3 regions of the Streptomyces sp. NPDC041068 genome follow, and region 2 is predicted to be linked to each of the others. Evidence: riboswitches for the same ligand, from Rfam matches in the RefSeq annotation. Region 2 holds a riboswitch; each other region holds the start of a gene.
The links. A riboswitch is a leader RNA that binds a small molecule or an ion and turns the genes downstream of it on or off. The one in region 2 is predicted to bind cobalamin.

Region 1 (7,509 bases), on a different contig from region 2:
GACAAGGCGACCACCGCCGACGGCACCGGCGTCACCTTCATCCCCAGCGTCTTCGGCGGCCCGCACCTGGTGGTGGTGCACGCGCCGGGGTGGCCGCCGGTGGTGCAGTACCCCGTGGCCGAACCGGGCCCGTCGGAGCCGGTGTCGCTGGAGACGGTCACGCTACGGCTCGACGCGCTCTCCCACCCCGTACGCCTGCGACTCCTGCGCACCCTGGCGCGCGGCCCGCACACCACCGGTGAGCTGGCCGCCGCCTGGGAACTCTCGCTGCCGGAGGTCTCCCGGCATCTCGCGGTCATGCGCCGTGCGGGCCTGCTCACGGCCCGGCGGGACGGCCGCTATGTCCGGCACACCCTCAACGTGCCCGATCTGACCGCGTTGGGGGCCGACCTGCTGGCGGCCGTACTGCGCTGAGCGGTACGGCCGCCGACGCCCTCACTGGGGCAAAGGGTTCAGCGTCCGGTCCTACTTCGTCTGCTTCCCGACCCGCAGTTCCTCACGGACCGTGCGGGCGGCCGTGACCAGGCTGTCGAGCGATGCGCTGGTCTCGGGCCAGCCGCGGGTCTTCAGGCCGCAGTCGGGGTTCACCCACAGCCGCTCGGCGGGAATGGCCTCCAGGCCCGCGCGCAGCAGCTCGGCCGCTTCCTGCGCGCTGGGAACGCGCGGGGAGTGGATGTCGTAGACGCCGGGTCCCGCCTCGCGCGGGTAGCCGTGGGCGGCCAGTTCACGGGCGACCTGCATGTGCGAGCGGGCCGCCTCCAGGCTGATCACGTCGGCGTCGAGGTCGTCGATGGCCTGGACGATGTCCCCGAACTCCGCGTAACACATGTGGGTGTGGATCTGCGTGTCCGGGCGCACGCCGCTGGTGCTGAGCCGGAAGGCGTCCGTGGCCCACTCCAGGTAGGCCGGGCGGTCGGCAGCCCGCAGGGGCAGCGTCTCGCGCAGGGCGGGCTCGTCGACCTGGATCACCGAACTCCCGGAGGTCTCCAGGTCGTTCACCTCGTCGCGCAGGGCGAGGGCGACCTGACGCGCGGTGTCGCCGAGCGGCTGGTCGTCGCGGACGAAGGACCAGGCGAGCATGGTGACGGGACCGGTGAGCATGCCCTTGACCGGGCGTCCCGTCAGGGACTGGGCATACGTCGTCCAGCGCACCGTCATGGGCTCCGGGCGGGAGATGTCGCCCGCGAGGATCGGCGGGCGGACGTAGCGCGTGCCGTAGGACTGGACCCAGCCGTGCTGCGTGGCGAGGTAGCCGGTGAGCTGCTCGGCGAAGTACTGGACCATGTCGTTGCGTTCGGCCTCGCCGTGCACGAGGACGTCGAGACCGGCCTTCTCCTGGAAGGAGATGACTTCCTGGATCTCGGCCCTGATGCGTTCCTCGTAGCCGGCCGTGTCGATCCGGCCCGCGCGCAGGTCGGCGCGGGCGGTGCGCAGTTCGCCGGTCTGCGGGAAGGACCCGATGGTCGTGGTCGGCAGCAGGGGCAGGCCGAGGTGGGCCCGCTGGGCCGCGGCCCGTTCGGCGTACGGCTGGGAGCGGCGGGAGTCGGCCTCGGTGACGCCTGCGGCGCGGTCGCGCACGGCGGGGTCGCGGGTGATCGGCGAGCCCGCGCGCGAGGCCAGGTCGGCGCGGTTGGCGGCCAGTTCGGCGGCGATCGTGTCGGTGCCCTGGGCGAGGCCCTTGGCGAGCGCGACGATCTCGGTGGTCTTCTGGCGGGCGAAGGCGAGCCAGCGCAGGATCTGCGGCTCGATGTCCCGCTCGGCCGTGGCGTCGATGGGCACGTGCAGCAGGGAGCAGGACGCCGACACGTCGACCCGGTCGGCGAGACCGAGCAGGGTACCGAGGGTGGCCAGGGACTTCTCCAGGTCGTTGACCCAGATGTTGCGGCCGTTGACCACACCGGCGACCAGCCGCTTGTCGGGCAGTCCGCCGACTTCGGCCAGGGCGTCCAGGTTGGCGGCGCCGGCCTCGGTGAAGTCCAGGGCGAGGCCTTCGACCGGGGCCTTGGCGAGCACGGGCAGCGCCTCGCCGAGCCGCCCGAAGTACGTCGCCACCAGCAGCTTCGACCGGTCGGTGAGCGCGCCCAGGTCGCGGTAGGCGCGCGCGGCGGCGTTCAGCTCGGCCGGGGTGCGGTCCTGGACGAGGGCGGGCTCGTCCAGCTGAACCCACTCCGCGCCCGCCGCGCGCAGGTCGGCGAGGACCTCCGCGTACACCGGCAGGAGCCGGTCCAGGAGGGTGAGCGGGTCGAAGTCCGCGGCGACACCCGGGGCGGGCTTGGCGAGCAGGAGGTAGGTGACCGGGCCGACCAGGACGGGCCGGGCGGTCAGGCCGAGGGCGAGGGCCTCCTTGAACTCGGAGACCTGCTTGGTGGAGTCGGCCGTGAACACGGTGTCCGGGCCCAACTCGGGGACGAGGTAGTGGTAGTTGGTGTCGAACCACTTGGTCATTTCCAGCGGCGCCACGTCCTGGGTGCCGCGGGCCATGGCGAAGTAGCCGTCCAGGGGGGACGCGTCCACGGCGGCACGGTGGCGCGCGGGGATCGCGCCGACCATGACAGTGGTGTCCAGGACGTGGTCGTAGTAGGAGAAGTCGCCGGTGGGCACTTCGTGGATGCCGGCCTCGGCCAGCTGCCGCCAGTTCCTGCCGCGGAGTTCGGCGGCGGTGGACCGGAGGGCGTCGGCGGTGACGCGGCCCTTCCAGTAGCCCTCGACGGCCTTCTTCAGTTCGCGGTTCTGGCCCTGGCGGGGGTAGCCGTACACGGTGGCCCGTGCTGCCGCGGCTGCGGTCTTGCCGGTCACGGAGATCTCCTTCGCGAGATGAATCCCTGAGATCCCGGCGACGGGACGCGAGCGCGAAGGGGTGACGAATCGGGCGGGTACGGCCTCGCGCGGCAAGGCGCGGTCGTCCGCCTGATATGTACGCCGACCCGCCCACGAGGTCACCGGGATGTCCGCGCACGGGTGGTCCGCGCACGGGCAGTTGGCAGGTCTTCGGACTCGCGGGCACGTCTCGTCGTACGAGACACCTAGTGGCCGTCGCTTCCCAGGCCCTGTCTGTCGGACCCAGTGCGTATGACGGCGGTCGTTCCCGCTCACCGCTGCGGGGCAGTCCCGGATTCCCACCGGGTTCCCTCTTGCGACGCGTCCCGCCTGGCTGACGGGGCGAACCAGCTGCGTGGATCAGCCTATCGGACATCGCCGCACGTGACGACGTCAGTCTTCGCCGTACACGTGGAAGCCGCGCCTTGTCTTCCGGCCCAACAACCCAGCCTCCACCATCCGTTGCAGCAGCGGCGGCGGGGCGTACAAGGGCTCGCGGAACTCCTCGTACAGCGATTCGGCGATCGAGGCGACGGTGTCCAGGCCGATCAGGTCCGCGAGCCTCAGCGGGCCCAGCGGATGGGCGCAGCCCAGTTCCATGCCGGTGTCGATGTCCTGGGCGGTGGCGAAGCCGGACTCCGCCATGCGGATCGCCGACAGGAGGTACGGGATCAGCAGGGCGTTGACGACGAAGCCCGACCGGTCACGGGAGCGGATGACGCTCTTGCCCAGCGTCGAGGCCGCGAACTCCTCGGCGCGGCGCGCGGTTTCGGGGGCGGTGTGCAGGGAGGTGACGAGCTCCACCAGGGGCAGCACCGGCACCGGGTTGAAGAAATGCAGGCCCACGACCCGGTCCGCGCGGGTGGTCGCCATGCCGAGCCGCATCACGGGGAGCGAGGAGGTGTTGGTCGCGAGGATCGCGTCCGGGTCCTCGACGATCTTGTCGAGGGCGGCGAAGACCTCGGTCTTGGCGTCCTGGTTCTCCACGACGGCCTCGACGACCAGCTGGCGGTCGGCCAGGTCCTCCAGGCTGCCGGTGAACATCATGCGGGCGAACGCGTCCCGTGCCGCGTCCTCGGCAAGCTTGCCGCGCCGCACGGCGCGTGCCAGCGACGCCTCGACGCGCCCGCGTGCGGCGAGGGCCGCCACGGCGTCCGCCTCGCACACCACGGTGTCCAGGCCCGCTCGCGCGCACACCTCGGCTATGCCTGCGCCCATCTGTCCGCCGCCGACCACGCCGACGCGTCGAATGGCCTCGCTCATGCCTGTGCCTCCGCTTGCCGCACGAGATGCCGGGAGTAGGCATCGGGGGTGAAGAACAGCGGCAACTCGCCGCTGAGGGTGGTGCGTTCGAAGAGCGCTCGGATGTCGTCGAGGGGCGCCCAGGGGTACGCGGCACCCAGGGCGGCGAGCTCGTCGTCGAGCAGGCGTCGCACCGTTTCGCGCTCGATGACGCGGTGCCGCAGCCACTGCCAGATCTGCACGCGGGCGATCTCCGCGGTCGCCGCGTCCTCCATCAGTCCGTCCAGGGCGACGGCGCCCTGCCCGCGCAGCCAGGCGGCGAAGTAGCCGAGCGCGACGGCGATGCTGGTGCGCACGCCCTCCGGCGTCGGCGGCCCGCTGATGCGCCGCACCGACAGCAGATCCTGGGCGAAGACCTCCACGTCGTCCCTGCCGCGGTCGAGTTGGTGGGGTCTCGTGCCGAGGACCGCGTCGAAGACCTCGCGGCACACGGGCACCAGGCCGGGGTGGGCGACCCAGGAGCCGTCGAAGCCGTCCTCGGCCTCGCGCTCCTTGTCGAGACGCACCTTCGCGAACACGGCCTCGTTGGCCGCCGGGTCCCTGCCCGGCACGTGGGCGGCCATCCCGCCGATGGCGTGGGCGCCGCGCCGGTGGCAGGTGCGCACGAGCAGTTCGGTGTAGGCGCGCATGAAGGGCGCGGCCATGGTGACCTTGGCGCGGTCCGGCAGCAGGAAGTCGGTGCGGTGGCCGAACGTCTTGATCATGCTGAACAGGTAGTCCCAGCGGCCCGCGTTGAGACCGGCGCTGTGCTCGCGCAGTTCGTGGAGGATCTCCTCCATCTCGAAGGCCGCGGTGATCGTCTCGATGAGGACGGTGGCGCGGATCGTGCCGCGCGGGATGCCGAGGAGGTCCTGGGCGGTGACGAAGACGTCGTTCCACAGCCGGGCCTCGTAGCGGTTCTCCAGCTTCGGCAGGTAGAAGTACGGTCCGTGTCCCGCGTCGATCTGCCGCTGCGCGCAGTGGAAGAAGTACAGGCCGAAGTCCACGAGGGCGGCGGGCACGGACCGGCCGTCGTACGCCAGATGCTCCTCGTCCAGGTGCCAGCCGCGCGGGCGGACCATGATGGTGGCGAGGCTCTCGCGGTCCGCGAGCCGGTACTCCTTGCCCTCGGGTGTGGTGAAGTCGATCCTGCGCTCGATGGCGTCGAGCAGGTTCAGCTGACCGCCCACGATGTTCTCCCAGGTGGGGGCCGTGGCGTCCTCGAAGTCCGCCATCCACACACGGGCACCGGAGTTGAGGGCGTTCACGGTCATACGGCGGTCGGGCGGCCCGGTGATCTCGACGCGCCGGTCGGTGAGGCCCGGGGCGGGCGGGGCGACGCGCCAGGACCGGTCGGCGCGCACGGCGGAGGTGGCCCTGGGGAAGTCGAGCGGCGAGCCGCTCGCGATCCGCAGGGCCTGCCGCCGACGCTCCTTCATCAGTTCCAGGCGGCGCCCCTCGAAGGCACCGACGAGCTGCCCGACGAAGGCGAGGGCTTCGAGGGTGAGGATCTCCTCGTGGCGGGGGCCGGGGGCGGCGAGGATCTGGACGTGGTGGGTCAGTGCGATGGTGGGCATCGGGTTCTCCTGAGTAGGGGGGCGGGCGCCCCGTCAGGGGCGCGGGGAACTGCGCGACCAGCCACGACGCGCCCGCAGACGGCAAGGACCCCTGTGTTCCGGCGAGCGCCTAGTGGAACTGCTCCGCCTCGGTGGAACCGGCAAGCGCCGTGGTCGACGAGGCCGGATTCACCGCGGTGGAGACCAGATCGAAGTACCCCGTACCGACCTCCCGCTGATGCCGAACGGCAGTGAACCCGTGCTGCTGCGCCGCGAACTCCCGCTCCTGCAGGTCGACATAGGCGGTCATGCCGTGCTCGGCATAGCCGCGGGCGAGGTCGAACATGCCGTGGTTGAGGGAGTGGAAGCCGGCCAGCGTGATGAACTGGAAGCGGTAGCCCATCGCGCCGAGCTCACGCTGGAACTTGGCGATCTGGTCGTCGTCCAGCGCGGCCTTCCAGTTGAAGGACGGCGAGCAGTTGTACGCGAGCATGCGGTCCGGGTGCTCCGCGTGGATCGCCTCCGCGAACTCGCGGGCCTGGGCCAGGTCCGGGGTGCCGGTCTCCATCCAGATCAGATCGGCGTACGGGGCGTAGGCGAGGCCGCGCGCGATGACCGGCGCCATGCCGCCGCGCACCCGGTAGAAGCCTTCGGCGGTGCGTTCACCGGTGACGAACTCGGCGTCGCGCTCGTCCACATCGCTGGTCAGGAGGTTCGCGGCGAGGGCGTCCGTGCGGGCCACGATCAGCGTCGGCACGTCGGCGATGTCCGCGGCCAGACGGGCCGCGTTGAGGGTGCGGATGTGCTGGGCGGTGGGCACGAGCACCTTGCCGCCCAGGTGACCGCACTTCTTCTCCGAGGCCAGCTGGTCCTCGTAGTGGATGCCCGCGGCACCGGCGGCGATCATCGCCTTGGTCAGCTCGAAGGCGTTGAGCGGGCCGCCGAACCCGGCCTCGGCGTCGGCCACGATCGGCGCGAGCCAGTCCACGGAGGAGTCGCCCTCGGAGGTGGCGATCTGGTCCGCGCGCAGCAGCGCGTTGTTGATGCGGCGCACCACCTGAGGAACGGAGTTGGCGGGGTACAGGCTCTGGTCGGGGTAGGTGTGCCCGGCCTGATTGGCGTCGGCGGCGACCTGCCAGCCCGACAGGTAGATCGCCTGGAGCCCGGCCTTGACCTGCTGCACCGCCTGTCCGCCGGTGAGCGCGCCCAGGGAGTGGATGTAGTCCTGCTCGTGCAGCTGCCGCCACAGCCGCTCGGCGCCGCGGCGGGCGAGGGTGTGCTCCTCGCGCACGCTGCCGGAGAGCCGCAGCACCTCCTCGGCGCCGTAGGTGCGTTCGATGCCCTTCCAGCGCGGGTCCGTCGCCCAGCGCCGCGCCAGCGCCTCGGCCGCCGCCCGTGCCTCGGCTGTCGTGTTCGCCTCTGCCATGTCGCTCACCGTTTCCGTGGGTTGCGTGGTCTGCCAATCCCCCGTCTTCGCCTCGGGGGTGTGGCACTGCGTGTCTCTCGCTGAGGTGCGGCCGGCCGGCGCGAGGAGCTGAGCAATGCCTGTCCGGCGGGCCGCACTGGAACTCTGGCACTGGCACTGAGTGCCAACAACCGTGGACGGATGCCAACTTCTGCGAATCTTCGCGGCCTTGATTGCCAACTTTGCGAAGGGTCGGATACTCGTCTCCTCACGTACGCTGGCCACCGTCCCGGACGGCACCAGGACCGCCGGGCAGGAGGGGAGCACGGTGAGCAAGACCTACGCGGGGGCGCGGCTTCGGCGGCTGCGCGAGGAACGCCGGATGAGCCAGGCCGAGATGGCCCGGGTGCTCGGCATCTCGCCCAGCTATCTGAACCAGATGGAGCACGA
Region 2 (7,509 bases):
AGTTCCTCCTCGGGGAGCGTGCCCGGCAGGATCGTGAGCACCTCCTCGGCCTCCACCAGGGGCTCGCCGAGCCGGGCCGCCGCCGCGCTCACCGAGGTCACCCCGGGGATCACCTCGGTCGGGTAGCGGTGCGCGAGCCGTTTGTGCATGTGCTGGTAGGAGCCGTAGAAGAGCGGGTCGCCCTCGGCGAGGACGGCGACCGTGCGGCCCGCGTCGAGGTGGACGGCCAGGCGCGCCGCGGCCTCCTCGTAGAAGTCGTCGAGAGCGCCCCGGTAGCCGCCGGGGTGGTCGGTGCTCTCCGTGGTGACGGGGTAGACCAGCGGCTCCTCGATGTGGTCGGCGCGGATGTGCGCGGCCGCGATCGAGCGGGCGATGGAGCGGCCGTGCCGGGCGGAGTGGTACGCGACCACGTCGGCGGCGGCGATGGTCTCCACGGCGCGCACGGTCATCAGGGACGGGTCGCCGGGGCCGAGCCCGACGCCGTAGAGCCGGCCCTGCGGGCTCTGCTCGGTGTGCACGCCGCTCATTCCGCTTCGCTCGCAATCGCGTTGATCGCCGCCGCGGCCATCGCGCTGCCGCCCCGACGTCCCCGTACGACCAGGTACTCCAGACCGGAGGAGTGCTCGGCGAGCGCGTCCTTGGACTCGGCGGCGCCGACGAAGCCGACCGGTATGCCGAGGACCGCGGCCGGACGCGGCGCGCCCTCCTCGATCATCTCCAGGAGGCGGAAGAGCGCGGTGGGCGCGTTGCCGATGGCGACGACCGAGCCTTCGAGGCGGTCGCGCCACAGTTCCAGGGCGGCGGCGCTGCGGGTGGTGCCCATGCGCTGCGCGAGGTCGGGCACGGACGGGTCGGCGAGCGTGCAGATCACGTCGTTGTCGGCGGGCAGCCGCTTACGCGTGACGCCGCTCGCGACCATGTTCGCGTCGCACAGGATCGGCGCGCCGTCGCGCAGCGCCTTGCGGGCGTCGGCGATCACGCGCGGGCTGTAGGCGAGGTCGCGCACGAGGTCGACCATCCCGCAGGCGTGGATCATCCGCACCGCGACCTGACTGACGTCGGCGGGCAGGCCCCCGAGGTCCGCCTCCGCGCGGATGGTGGCAAAGGACTCGCGGTAGATGGCCGCGCCGTCCTTCTCGTAGTCGAACACTGTGCTCTCGCTCATCTCGTGGCCGTTGTTGCCGTTGGTTTCGTGGGGATACGTGCCGTGGTGACCGTCTCGGTCAGGGTGCCGCCCGTCATGGGCGCGCGGTCCTCGCCGACGATGCGCACCGTCACCTCGTACTGCCCGTCGCCGGTGGCGAGGACGTCGACCCAGTCGCCCCACGGGTGCCCGCAGCGCCGTTCGCAGCCGGACCAGTGGACGGGCAGACCGCCGAGGCCGGGGACGGCGTCGGCGCGTACGTCGGAGAGGGACTTGGCGCAGCCGGGGCGTCCGGTGCAGGCGCCGACGCCCAGCCAGGGCGATTCGGCGTCGGTGATGTGCCCTGCGTCGGCGAGTACGGCGAGGCGCTCGCGGGCCGCGGCCTCGTCGGCGAAGCCGGGGACGACGAAGCCGCGCCAGGGCGTGACGCGCAGTTCGTCGGCGGGCAGCGGCAGGAGGGCTCGCCACTGGGCGGCGGTGACGCGGCCGAGGGGGGCGTTGACGACGACGGCGTCGCCGACCACCCCGGGTGCCTGCGGGGCACTGCGGGCGACGGACCACGGCTCGGCGCGCACGGCGTCGATGCCCGCGCGCTCCAGTGCTCCGGCGAGGTCCACGCGCCGCTCGCGGGGCAGCTCCCACACCCGCCAGGCGCCGTTGCCCGCGGCGGTCGCGGCGGCGAGGAAGGCCCTCGCGGCGGTGAGTGCGGCGCGGGGGGCGTCGGCTCCGGCGACCCGGAACGCCAGGCCGCCGACGCGGACGATCGCCGTCCCGCCCGATTCTGCGATCAAGGTCACATCGCCGCCGAGCCCGACGACGTCCCCGCGCCCGTCGTCCAGGGCGAACAGGAAGCGCCCTGAGAGCTCCGCGGTCCACCCCTCGGAGCACAGGAGTCCGTCCAGCTCACGGGCCCACAACTGCACGTCACCGTGGCCGAGTCGGTCGATTCCCGCCAGCGGTGACGCCACCACGTTGCGGATGCGTTCGTGCCGTTCGGAGGGGAGCAGGCCCGCTTGTGAGAGCAGCGCGGAGAGTTCGCCGCCGCAGGTCTCGCCGAGGCCGCGCAGCTCGATGTTGCCGCGCGAGGTGATGCTGAGGTTGCCGTCCGCCAGACGCTCCGCGGCGGTGGCCAGCACCTCGGCCTGACGGGACGTCAAAAGGCCGCCGGGCAGGCGGAGTCGGGCGAGGCGGCCGTCGTCGGCGCGGTGCAGGCGAAGGGCTCCGGGGCAGGCGTCGCCCCGGTCACGTATGGGGGGTTCGCCCTGTTTTGGGGATGTTGCTCGGGTGGGCGGCATGGCGGCGAGCATACCCACGCCGATCCGGCGGGACGCCTCCCGAGACGGGCCGTCCTGGCAGGTGGCCGCACCGCCGACCGTGGGCAGGACTTACTATGCAGGCGGCGGACCGCCAGGTCCGTCGACGCCAGCGACGGCGTGGGTCCACCAGGACCCGAAGGAGGAAGCCCGGTGCGAATCCGGCGCGGTCCCGCCACTGTGAGCCCCACCGACGTGGGGTGAGCCAGGAACTCCTGCCGTCCATACGACCACCCGGGGCGCGGACACCCCGAGGAAGGCCTGCGCCCGCATGCTTCTGCTGCTGTCGACCTCCGACACCGACCTGCTCAGCGCCCGCGCGGCGGGAGGCCCGGTCGACTACCGGTTCGCCAACCCCTCCCGCCTGGACCTCGACGGGCTGCCCGCGCTGCTCGACGGCGTCGACCTCGTCGTCGTACGCCTCCTCGGCGGTGTCCGAGCCTGGCAGGACGGCCTCGACCAGCTCACCGCCAGCGGCCTCCCGGTCGTCGTGCTCACCGGTGAACAGGCGCCCGACGCCCAGCTGATGGCCTCCTCCACCGTGCCCGTCGGCATCGCCGCAGAGGCGCACGCCTACCTCGCGCACGGCGGCCCCGCGAACCTGGAGCAGCTGGCCCGCTTCCTCTCCGACACGGTGCTGCTCACCGGCCACGGCTTCGAGCCGCCCGCGGCCGCCCCGTCCTGGGGCCCCCTGGAGCGCGCCGCCCGCGCCGACGGCACCGAAGGCACGGACAGCCCGACCGTGGCCGTGCTCTACTACCGCGCCCACCACATGAGCGGCAACACCGCGTTCGTGGACGCCCTGTGCGGCGCCATCGAGGACGCGGGCGCACGGCCCCTGCCGCTGTACGTGGCCTCGCTGCGCGCCCCCGAGCCCGAGCTGATCGAGGAGCTGCGCGCCGCCGACGCCATCGTGACCACGGTCCTGGCGGCCGGCGGCACCAAGCCCGCCGAGGCCTCCGCGGGCGGTGACGACGAGTCCTGGGACGCGGGCGCGCTGACCGCCCTGGACGTGCCGATCCTGCAGGCGCTCTGCCTGACCGGGTCGCGCTCGGCCTGGGAGGAGAACGACGAGGGCGTATCGCCGCTCGACGCCGCGAGCCAGATCGCCGTGCCGGAGTTCGACGGACGCCTCATCACCGTCCCCTTCTCCTTCAAGGAGATCGACGAGGACGGCCTCCCCGCGTACGTCGCCGACGCCGAGCGCGCGGCCCGGGTCGCCGGAATCGCCGTACGCCACGCGCGCCTCAAGCACATCCCGGCCGCCGACAAGCGCCTCGCGCTCGTCCTGTCCGCGTACCCGACCAAGCACTCCCGCATCGGCAACGCGGTGGGCCTGGACACCCCCGCGTCCGCCGTGGCGCTCCTTCGCAGGCTCATCGGCGAGGGCTACGACTTCGGAGCCGCGGAAGAGATCCCCGGTCTCGTCTCCGGCGACGGCGACGAGCTGATCCGCGCGCTGATCGACGCGGGCGGCCACGACCAGGACTGGCTGACCGAGGAGCAGCTCGCCGCCAACCCGGTGCGCATCCCCGCCGCCGACTACAAGCGCTGGTACGCGACGCTGCCCGAGGAGCTGCGCGAGTCCGTCGAGCAGCACTGGGGCCCGCCGCCCGGCGAGATGTTCCTCGACCGGTCCCGGGTGGGCCAGGGCGGCGACCCGGAGGGCGACATCGTGCTCGCCGCCCTGCGCCGCGGAAACCTCCTGATCATCATCCAGCCGCCGCGCGGCTTCGGCGAGAACCCGATCGCGATCTACCACGACCCCGATCTGCCGCCCTCGCACCACTACTTGGCGGCCTACCGCTGGATCGCGGCGTCCGCGTCGGACGGCGGTTTCGGCGCCGACGCGATGATCCACCTCGGCAAGCACGGCAACCTGGAGTGGCTGCCGGGCAAGAACGCGGGCCTCTCGGCGGCCTGCGGCCCCGACGCCGCGCTCGGCGACCTGCCGCTGATCTACCCCTTCCTGGTCAACGACCCGGGCGAGGGCACGCAGGCCAAGCGCCGCGTGCACGCCACGCTCATCGACCACCTGGTGCCGCCGATGGCGCGCGCCGACTCCTACGGCGACATCGCGCGCCTCGAGCAACTCCTCGACGAGTACGCCCAGATCAGCTCCATGGACCCGGCGAAGCTGCCGGCGATCCGCGCGCAGATCTGGACGCTCATCCAGGCCGCGAAGCTCGACCACGACCTGGGCCTGGAGGACCGCCCGGACGACGACGGCTTCGACGACTTCCTGCTGCACGTCGACGGCTGGCTCTGCGAGATCAAGGACGCCCAGATCCGCGACGGCCTGCACGTCCTCGGCCAGGCCCCGAAGGACACCGACCGCGTCAACCTCGTCCTCGCGATCCTGCGGGCCCGCCAGATCTGGGGCGGCACGACGGCGCTGCCGGGTCTGCGGGAGGCGCTCGGCCTGGACGAGTCGGCGGCCACGCGCACCAGCGCGGACGAGGCCGAGGACAAGGCCCGCGCCCTGGTCCAGGCGATGGACGACGCAGGGTGGGACCCCGCCGCGATCGCTTCCGTGGCCGCCGACCAGAGCGAACAGGTCGCCGCCGTCCTGGAGTTCGCCGCCCGCGAGGTCGTGCCGCGCCTCGCGGCCACCACCGCCGAGCTCGACCACGCCGTACACGCCCTGAACGGCGGCTTCGTCCCGGCGGGACCCAGCGGCTCCCCGCTGCGCGGCCTGGTCAACGTCCTGCCGACCGGCCGCAACTTCTACTCGGTCGACCCGAAGGCCGTCCCTTCCCGCCTCGCGTGGGAGACGGGCCAGGCCCTGGCCGACTCCCTGATCGAGCGGTACAAGTCCGACAACGGCGAGTACCCCACCTCCGTGGGCCTCTCCCTGTGGGGCACCAGCGCGATGCGCACCGCGGGCGACGACGTCGCGGAGGCCATGGCCCTGCTCGGCGTCCGCCCCGTCTGGGACGACGCGTCACGCCGCGTCACCGGCCTGGAGGCCATCCCGTACGAGGAGTTGGGCCGCCCTCGCATCGACGTGACGCTGCGCATCTCGGGCTTCTTCCGTGACGCGTTCCCGCACACGATCGGCCTGCTCGACGACGCGGTGCGGCTCGCCGCCTCGCTGGACGAGCCCGCGGACCACAACTACGTACGCGCCCACACCCAGGCCGACCTGGCCGAGCACGGGGACGAGCGCCGGGCCACCACCCGCATCTTCGGCTCCCGCCCCGGGACGTACGGCGCGGGCCTGCTCCAGCTCATCGACTCCCGCGACTGGCGCACCGACGCGGACCTCGCCGAGGTCTACACGGTGTGGGGCGGGTACGCGTACGGCCGCGGCCTGGACGGGCGTTCGGCGCGCGAGGAGATGGAGACCGCGTACAAGCGCATCGCGGTGGCGGCGAAGAACACGGACACCCGCGAGCACGACATCGCGGACTCGGACGACTACTTCCAGTACCACGGCGGCATGGTGGCCACCGTGCGCGCGCTGCGGGGCACGGCCCCGGAGGCGTACATCGGTGACTCGACGCGCCCCGAGACGGTCCGCACCCGCACGCTGGTCGAGGAGACCTCACGCGTCTTCCGGGCCCGCGTCGTCAACCCCAAGTGGATCGAGGCGATGCGTCGCCACGGCTACAAGGGCGCCTTCGAACTCGCCGCCACCGTGGACTACTTGTTCGGGTACGACGCCACGACGGGCGTCGTCGCCGACTGGATGTACGACAAGCTCACGGAGACGTACGTCCTGGACCCGACCAACCGCGAGTTCCTCCAGGAGGCCAACCCCTGGGCCCTGCACGGCATCGCGGAGCGCCTCCTGGAGGCGGAGTCGCGCGGCATGTGGGCGAAGCCGGACCCGGCGGTGCTCGAAGCGCTGCGCCAGGCGTACCTGGAGACGGAAGGCGACCTGGAGGACGAGGGCTGAGCCGGGAAGGGGGACGCTCTGCCATGACGACCGGAACCGCCACCCGGTACCTCTACCTCGCCCGGCACGGTGAGGCCACCGCCGACGAGAGCGGGCTGACGGAGACCGGCCGCCGTCAGGCCGTGCTCCTCGGCGAGCGGCTGCGCGGCGTACCGCTGGCGGCGGTCCACCACGGGCCGCTCCCCCGTGCCGAGCAGACCGCGCGGCTGGTCGGCGAGCAGCTCGACGGCGTCCCCCTGCACCGCTCGGAACCCGCCGGGGACTACGTCCCGTACCTGCCGCAGGCGGCCGAACTCCCGCAGGAGATCGCCGAGTCCACGCTGCGGCGCCTGGCGGAGTTCCCGGCGGCGGAGCGCGAGGGCGGCCCCGCACTGGTCCGTGAGGCCATGGCGCGCTTCACGGGTCCGGTGCCGGGCGACGAGCCGCGCCACGAACTGGTCGTCACCCACAACTTCCTGGTCGCCTGGCTGGTCAGGGACGCGCTGGACGCCCCGCCGTGGCGCTGGATCGGCCTGAACCACGGCAACACCGCGCTGACCCTCATCCGCTACGCCCCGGGCCGACCTCCCACCCTCGTCTTCCAGAACGACGCGCGGCACCTGCCGAAGGACCCGGCTCAGACGACCTGAGGCAGCGCCAAGTTGTTGACCAGCGGCCCTTCGATGGTGACGCCTTCGGTGATCAGGGACTCGGTGACGGGCAACGGCGCGGGGTTGGCCACGGCAGCGGCGGCGGGCACGGCGGTCACCGCCAGGGACAGGGCGAGGGCGCCGAGCAGGGCGGCGGAGGCGACCAGAACGCGACGAGAGCGCATGCGACTACCTGTCTTCTTGGAAAGGCCGAAAGGCCGAAGGAATTCGGGGTCTGGGGTTCGGGGTCTGGGGTTCGGAGTCTGGGGGTTCGGAGTCTGGGGGTTCGGCAAGGAACCGAGAGGGCAGCGAGGCTAACCCCTCCTGGACAATCCCGCGCATCCGACGACCCTTTCGTATGATCGTCAGTGACTTCCTGATCGCGCCGGGGTTACACACGGCGAGACGGGCCGCGGTCGGCGACCCGTACCCGCACGGTCCAAGGAGGCTGCAGTGAACGGCAGTTGGGTACAGGCAATGTCCCGTTGGGCGCTGGTCGCAGCGATGGCAACCGCACCCGCT
Region 3 (7,509 bases), on a different contig from region 2:
CCACCGGCCTCGCGGGCGACACGGTCGGCACGGAGCCCGACGGGGGCCGGGGGGTGGGCTCCGCCGACGGAGGGAGGCGCTTCGGGGACGGGCGCTGCGGGGGCAGGCGCTTCAGCGGCGGGCGCTTCTGCGGCAGGCGCTTCAGCGGCAGGCGCTTCAGCGGCAGGCGCTTCAGCGGCGGGCGCTTCTGCGGCAGGGAAGGTCCCTTCGGAGGAGGCCACTTCGGTGTCGGCGGAGGCCGCTTCAGAGGAGAGCAGCCCGGGGTCGGCGGAGGCCACCCCGGAGGAGAGCACCCCGGGGTCGGCAGAGGCCGGTTCGGAAGGCATCGCTTCGTGTGTCATGTCGTCGCCCTCCGCGTCCGGTACAGGACCGCCACGAACGCCGGTACGCCGATGAGTGAGGTCACCACGCCCACCGGGACCTCCTGGGGGTCGAGGACCGTGCGGGCCAGCGTGTCCACCCAGACCACGAAGACCGCGCCCGCGAGTGCCGTGACCGGGAGCAGGCGCGCGTGCCCGGAGCCGACGATCGCGCGGGCGGCGTGCGGCAGGACCAGGCCGACGAAGCCGATGGCGCCCGCCGAGCTGACCAGGGCCGCGGTCAGCAGCGCGGTCGTGCAGAGCAGGACGAGGCGGGTGCGGGCCACCCGGACGCCCAAGGTCGCCGCCGCCTCCTGGCCGAACGCGAAGGCGTCCAGCGTGCGGGCGTGGGACAGGCAGATCAGCAGCGCCGCCGCGAGCACCGCCCCGCACAGCCACACGTCCGTCCAGCCGACCCCGCTGAGCGAGCCGAGCAGCCAGAAGATGACGCCGCGCGTGGTCTCCGCGTCGCCCGCCGCCAGGATGACGAACGACGTCAGCGCGGAGAAGAGCTGCATGGCCGCGACGCCGGACAGGACGACCCGGTCCGTCGTGCCGCCCAGGGTGTGGCTGAGCAGCAGCACCAGGGCGAACGAGCAGAGCGCGCCCGCGAAGGCCCCTGCCGAGACCGACAGCGCTCCCCCGCCGACGCCGAGGACGACGACCGCGACGGCTCCGGTGGACGCCCCGGACGACACCCCGAGCACGAAGGGGTCGGCGAGGGGGTTGCGGAGCAGGGACTGCATGACGGCACCGCAGACCGCGAGCCCGGCGCCGCAGACCGCGGCGAGCAGGGTGCGGGGCATCCGCAGGTTCCACACGATGCCGTCCCTGATCGGCGTGAGCCGCGCCTCGCCCCACCCCAGGTGCGCGGCGACCGCGGACCACACGTCGGGGACGGAGATGTCCGCGGGCCCGATGGTGACGGCGACGGCCACGGACACCACCAGCACCCCGAAGCCCCCGAGCCACAGCAGCGCTTGCCGCAGCGCTCCGGGGACCGAGGAGCCGCCGGGTTCCGGGGCGGCGTCGACCGGCACGGCGGACGCCGGAGCGGTGGACGCCGGAGCGGTGGACGCCGGAGCGGCGTCGACCGGCACGGTGGCATGGCCCGCCGCAGGTCCTCGCCCCGAACCCTCGCCCCGCCTGCCGGGCGTCACTTCGTCAGCCCGAACTTCCGTAGGCCCGCCGCCACTTGTTCGATGCCGTCGACCGTGCGGATCGTGGGGTTCATGGCCTGGCCGCTCAGCAGGACGTAGCGCTTCTCCTTCACGGCGGTCAGGTTCTTGGTCGCCGGGTTGGTCTCCAGGAACTTGATCTTCGCCTCGGCGCTCTCCGCGGACTGCGACTTGCGCGTGAGGTCGCCGATGACGAGGACGTCGGGGTCGCGGTCGGCGACCGTCTCCCAGTTGATCTGCGGCCACTCCTCGCGCGTGTCGTCGAAGACGTTCTTCGCGCCGAGCTCACGGGTGATGATCCCGGGGGCGCCGCAGCAGCCCGCCATGTAGGGGGCGCCGGAGTTGGCGAACCAGTAGAGGAGCGTGGCGTCGGAGGCGTCGATGTCCTTCGTGGCCTTGGAGATCCGGCCCTTCATGTCCGCGATCAGCTTCTCGCCGCGCTTCTCGACGCCGAACACCTTCGCCAGGTCCCGCACCTCGCCGTAGACGGTGTCCATGGTGAGCGTCTTGACGCGCTTGCCGTCGCCTCCGCCGTCGTTGTCCTTGCCCGCGCAGTCGGTGGGCGAGACATAGACGGGGACGCCGAGTTCGGTGAACTTCGTCCGGTCGGCGACGCCGCCCTTGCCGACCGTGTAGAGGAAGGAGGCGCTGACGAAGTCGGGCTCCTTGGAGAGGACCTTCTCCAGCGCCGGGTAGCGGTCGGAGAGCCGCTCCACCTTGGCGTTGTCCTTGGCCAGGTTCTTCAGGACCGGGTCGGTCCACGTGCCGGTGCCCACCATGCGGTCGGCGAGGCCGAGCGAGAGGAGGATCTCCGTGGAGCCCTGGTCCAGGGAGACGGCCCGCTGCGGCGGGGCCTTGACCTCGGCCTCCTTGCCGCAGGAGGCGACCGTCACGGGGTAGCCCTTCGCGTCCTTTTCCGCTGTCTTCTCCGCGGAGCCGCCGCACGCGGTCAGCGCGAGCGCTCCGGCGCCGAGCAGGGCGAACGTACGTATACGACGGTTCTTCGAGGACACGTGATCCCTTGAGTGTCACGGCTCATACGCGGAGCCTGGCCTGCGTCACGACCTCCGCCGCCCGGTGTGCGAGCGGAGGCGCCAGCAGGTCTTCGGACTCGGGATCGGCCGGACGGGGCGCCTTCCCGGACGTCCGAAGACGCCCAGTGGCCGTGGCCCCGCCCGTCCCCCTCACCGCTGCGCGTCAGTTCCGGATTCTCACCGGATTCCCTGGCCCAGGTGTGGGTTTGACTGGCTTGCGCAAGTTATCACGCCTGCTCAGGGGGTCGGTCCGGGCCTCGGCTCGCCCCGATAGGTGCCGAACGACCAGCGGTTTCCCTCCGGGTCGAGGATGCCGAACTCCCTGCTTCCGTACGGCTTGTCCTCGATCTCGGCGGTGATCCGCACGCCCGCCGCGGTCAGCTTCGCGTACAGGGCGTCCACGTGGTCGGTGACGACGTAGGCCCCCGCGGTGCCGGGCTTCCCGCAGGTGCCGGCGACCGCGTCCGGATCGTACGAGCCGAGCATGATGCCGCCGCCCTCGGGCCAGTCGAGCTGGGCGTGGGCGACGCGGCCGCCGTCCTCGTAGACGGCGGTGCGCAGGAAGCCGACGGTGTCGACGAGGAAGTCGATCAGCGCGGGGGCGTCCTCGGCCTGGAGGCCCGGCCAGATCATCGGCGGAGGCGTGCCGAGCCGCTGTTCTGCCGTGGTGTCCTTTTCCGCCGTGGGGTGCGAGGGGTGTTCTGCCGTGGTGTCTCGTGTGGTGTTCATGCCTCCCACTCTTCGCCCACGCCATGGGCCCCGGCTTGGATATTCCGGCACTCCTCGGCAAGCCAGCCGGTGGGACTGAGCTCCGTGTACTGCTGGAAGTCGCGTACGAGGTGGGAGTGGTCGTAGTACCCGGCGTCGGCCGCGACCCGGGCGAGGTCGGGCGGGGCCTCGGCCGTGACCGTGCGGGCCACGGCGGCCTTGGCGTGCTCGAAGCGCATCAGGCGCGCGGCCTGCTTGGGGCTCAGCCCGGTCTCGGCGCGGAACAGGGCGCTCAGCCGCCGCTCGCTGAGCGCGACGTGCCGGGACAGGCCGCCGACCGTGCCCGCGCCCCGGTGCCTGGCGAGCCAGGCCCAGGCCTCGGCGACCTCGGGCCGCACCCGCCCCGCGTCGGCGGCCGCCGCGCGCCGCCGCAGATAGCCGGAGAGCAGCGCGAAGCGGTCCTCCCAGCGGTCGAGGGCGCACAGTTGCTCGCGGACCTCGGCGGCGCGGCCGCCGAACACGTCCGTGCCCCTGGTCACGATCTCTGTGCTCAGGGCCGCCGCGGGCAGGCCGAGGAGCGCGCGGGCCGCGAGGGGGTGCACGGCGAGCTGGATGCCCGCCTCGTGCTCGGGCGAGACGAGGTAGACGGGGCTCTGGTGCAGGCCGCCCACCATGATCTCGGTGCGCACCGCGTCCACGCCGGTCGCCTGGTCCGGTGTGCCGCCGCCCGCGATGGTCCCGTCCAGGGAGAAGACCACCGTCAGATACGGCGACGGCAGGCCCCGGTGCAGGGCGGGCCGCTGCCCGGCGGTGCGGTAGCCGACCGCGGACACGACCATGCCGTCGAGCCGGGGAACGGCCCTGACGAACTCCTGGGAGCCCATGGCTCCCAGTATGCGCGGCCCGTCCGAAGCGGTCTCGGCGTCCGGTTCGACTACCCGTGTTCACCTTCCCCATGCCCCCTGTGCACGGTGACTTCGATCATGGGAAATGAGGGCGTCGCCCCATAGCATTGCGCGCCGCTCCGGACGGGGCCGCGCATCGCTCTCAGGGAACGGCAGGGACGTAGGGACATGGCAGTACGGGCAAAGGGAAAGCTGGCCGTCATCGGCACCACGGGCGCGCTGGCCGCCGCCGTCCTCGCGGGCAGCGCGCTGTGGCCGACGAGCGAGGCCAGCGCCGCCGACACCTCGGCGGCCACCGCCCGTGAGCTCTCGCACTGGCCGAAGCCCGTCGCGAAGCAGCTCGGCAAGGTCATCGCGAAGAACGACCACAAGGGCGCGTACGCCGTCTTCGACGCGGACAACACGACGTACCGGGGCGACCTGGAGGAGTCGCTGCTGCCCTTCCTGGAGATGAAGGGCGTCCTGACCCGCAAGACGATGGACCCGTCCCTGAAGGTCATCCCCTTCAAGGACAAGGCCGGGCACAAGGAGAGCCTCTACAGCTACTACAACCGGCTGTGCGAGGTGGACGACCAGGTCTGCTACCCGTGGGCCGCGCAGATCTTCTCCGGCTTCACGCTGAACGAGCTCAAGGGGTACGTCGACGAACTCCTGGCGTACAAGAAGCCGATCCCGGCCGAGTACTACGAGGACGGGAAGCTCACGAGGACCGAGGTGAAGGCGCCGGAGTTCTCGCGCGGCATGCAGCAGCTCTACAAGACGCTGCGGGCCCACGGCATCGAGGTGTACGTGGTCAGCGCGGCCGGCGAGGACCTGGTGCGCATGGTGCTCGCCGACCCGAAGTACGGCTACGGCGTGAAGCCGCAGAACGTCATCGGTGTCTCGATGCAGCTCAAGGACCGCAAGACCGGTGAAGTGACCACCTCCCGCAAGGAGATCGCCGAGGGCCGCTTCGGCGAGAAGGACCGCGAGAAGCTCGCGAAGCGCGAGCTGACGCCGAACCTGTGGGCGCCGCTGACCTGGTACGAGGGCAAGCCCGCGGCGATCAACACGTACATCGACGAGTGGAAGAAGCCGATCCTCGCCGCCGGTGACACCCCGGTCAGCGACGGCCCGATGCTGTTCCACTCCGCGGACGTGGAGCACGGCGGCGTACGGGTCTGGGTCAACCGCAAGGACTCGTACATGAAGCAGCTCGACGGGATGAAGAAGAAGAACGCGCAGCGGCAGCGCGAGCTCGGCCAGAAGGTGACCGCCGACAAGCGCTGGCTGACGGTCACCCCGGACCAGATCGGCTAGCGGTTCGCCGAAGGCCCGGGGTCCCTCAGACCCCGGGCGCCGCCCCGATCACCCCGGAGCCGATCGCCGCGGTGAGCGCCGCGTGGTCGCGGGTGTTCTGGGCGGCGTAGCGCAGTGCGAAGTCGGCGACGGCGCGGTCGAAGGTGTCCGAGCCGCCGAGGTAGGCGGCGATCGCGATGCGGTCGCCGGAGCGTGCGTGGGCGCGGGCCAGGGCGGTGCCGCACAGGCCCGCGTAGGCGCGCAGGTCGGCGGCCGACATGGCGGCGAGGTCCGCGGAGCCCTTCATGTCGCGCAGCTGGCGCCAGTAGAAGGCGCGGCCCTGGGGCCCGGTCATCCAGCCGAGGAAGATGTCGCTCGCCGCCTGGAGCAGCCGCTGCCCCGCCACCACGCGGTGCCCCGGGTGGACGTACGGACCCGTCGGCAGATGGTCCTCGACGACGGACCGCACCGCCTCCTTGATCTGCAGGAAGAGCGGGTCGCCCGCGTCGCGCCCGGCGAGCAGCACGATGAAGCAGCGGGTGCCGACGCTGCCGACGCCGACGACCTTGCGGGCCGCGTCGACGAAGCGGTAGCGGTCCAGGAGGAGGCGCCGCTCCTCGGCGAGCGTGGAGCGGTAGTCCCCGAAGATCTTGCGCAGGGCGGCCATGTCGGGGGCGCCGACCGGTTCGAGGAGCGGCGGGTCGTGGACGATACGGCGCTCGCCGTCCACGACCTCGGTGAGCTTGCCGAGCGCCTGGAGGCTGGTGCGCTTGCGTGCGCGGTCGAGTCGGGCCGCCACGCGGTCGCGGGAGGCGCCGGGGCGTACGAGCGGGAGCAGGTCGTGGGCGTCGATGCGCTCGTACCAGACGGCGAGCTCACCGAGGCCCGCCAGACGCCGGATGCCCGTGCGGTACGCGGCCACGGCGTCCCGCGCCGCGTCGTGGGCGCCGCTCTCGGCCGTGCCGTTCTCGCGGGCGGCGACGGCGACGCTGGCGGCGAGGCGTTTGACGTCCCACTCGAAGGGGCCCGGGTAGGTCTCGTCGAAGTCGTTGAGGTCGAAGAGCAGGGCGCGTTCGGGCGAGGCGAACAGGCCGAAGTTCATGAGGTGGGCGTCGCCGCAGAGCTGCACGGTGAGGCCGCTGTGGCGCTGGGCGGCGAGGTCGCCCGCCATGACGGCGGCCGCGCCGCGCAGGAAGGCGAAGGGGGACGCGGCCATGCGGCCGTAGCGGATGGGGAGCAGTTCCTGGACGCGGTCGGCGCCCTGGCGCTCCAGGACGGCCACCGGGTCGGGGCGGTCGGCGGAGGGTATCCAGGCACCGTGGGAGGAGCGCGAAGCGCGTTTGCGGGCCGCCTTTCCCACCCGCGCGCGTGCTTCGGGGGTCGTCGCGCGTGCCTCCGGGGTCGTCATGCTCGCTCCCCTCTCACGCTCGCGGCGGACGACCGGTCGCCCCGCGGTCGCCGCTCCTGCCCTCAGCAGCAGCCAATGCGGCCGGGGGCCCGTACGCATGCCGGGTACGGCGAACGGGTGACCGGATCAGTGCCCGGGCCGGGCACCGTCCGCTCTCCCTCCGGGCTGCTCCTGGTCGGCCGCCCATGCCGCCACCTGCTTGGCGAGCGCGGCGCCCGCGCGGGTCCACGCGAAGTGGTCGAGCCGGGCGCCCGCCTCCTGCGCGGTGTAGCGACGGCGGGTGAGGCGCGCCCGGGGAACCTTGGAGAGCAGGTGGTCGAGGGCGGACGCGGGGGCGTAGGTGTCGCCCTCGACGCAGACCGCGAGCACGGGCAGGTCCAGGGCGGCGAGCGCGGCTTCGTAGTCGAGCGCGGAGCCCTTCGCCGCGTACCGGCCGGTGCGGCCCTGGTGCGCCCAGTCGCGCATGACGCCCTTGGGCTGGTTGCCGCCGAAGCCGAGGCGGGTGCCGGGCCAGCGGCCGAGCACGGTCGCCGTCGCCGCGACGAGGAGCTCTCCGGCGAGCAGGAAGGGGGCGCGCAGTCGGCCGTACGCGCGGTACCAGACCGAGCCCGAGGCGACGAGCGCCACGCCGTCGACGCC

Region 1: linked by a shared signal. The riboswitch ahead of metE (5-methyltetrahydropteroyltriglutamate--homocysteine S-methyltransferase) and the one ahead of cobN (cobaltochelatase subunit CobN) in region 2 are both predicted to bind cobalamin.
Region 3: linked by a shared signal. The riboswitch ahead of AB0B50_RS16600 (ABC transporter substrate-binding protein) and the one ahead of cobN (cobaltochelatase subunit CobN) in region 2 are both predicted to bind cobalamin.

Annotation. Positions count from the first base shown of each region.
Region 1 covers NZ_JBEZCG010000012.1:208,831-216,339, reverse strand. The annotation lists gene AB0B50_RS27610 (helix-turn-helix domain-containing protein) at 1-414, shown strand, start outside; gene metE (5-methyltetrahydropteroyltriglutamate--homocysteine S-methyltransferase) at 466-2,796, opposite strand; cobalamin riboswitch at 2,962-3,184, opposite strand; gene AB0B50_RS27600 (3-hydroxybutyryl-CoA dehydrogenase) at 3,211-4,080, opposite strand; gene aceB (malate synthase A) at 4,077-5,675, opposite strand; gene aceA (isocitrate lyase) at 5,785-7,080, opposite strand; gene AB0B50_RS27585 (short-chain fatty acyl-CoA regulator family protein) at 7,388-7,509, shown strand, end outside.
Region 2 covers NZ_JBEZCG010000027.1:47,147-54,655, reverse strand. The annotation lists gene AB0B50_RS40985 (precorrin-2 C(20)-methyltransferase) at 1-527, opposite strand, end outside; gene AB0B50_RS40980 (precorrin-8X methylmutase) at 524-1,165, opposite strand; gene AB0B50_RS40975 (cobalamin biosynthesis protein CobG) at 1,162-2,451, opposite strand; cobalamin riboswitch at 2,557-2,695, shown strand; gene cobN (cobaltochelatase subunit CobN) at 2,729-6,358, shown strand; gene AB0B50_RS40965 (histidine phosphatase family protein) at 6,382-6,987, shown strand; gene AB0B50_RS40960 (hypothetical protein) at 6,975-7,172, opposite strand; gene AB0B50_RS40955 (hypothetical protein) at 7,465-7,509, shown strand, end outside.
Region 3 covers NZ_JBEZCG010000006.1:393,798-401,306, reverse strand. The annotation lists partial or broken gene AB0B50_RS16610 (ABC transporter ATP-binding protein) at 1-38, opposite strand, end outside; gene AB0B50_RS16605 (iron chelate uptake ABC transporter family permease subunit) at 338-1,348, opposite strand; gene AB0B50_RS16600 (ABC transporter substrate-binding protein) at 1,516-2,550, opposite strand; cobalamin riboswitch at 2,616-2,801, opposite strand; gene AB0B50_RS16595 (VOC family protein) at 2,809-3,204, opposite strand; gene AB0B50_RS16590 (helix-turn-helix domain-containing protein) at 3,297-4,163, opposite strand; gene AB0B50_RS16585 (HAD family hydrolase) at 4,353-5,483, shown strand; gene AB0B50_RS16580 (DUF2252 domain-containing protein) at 5,509-6,870, opposite strand; gene AB0B50_RS16575 (alpha/beta fold hydrolase) at 6,997-7,509, opposite strand, start outside.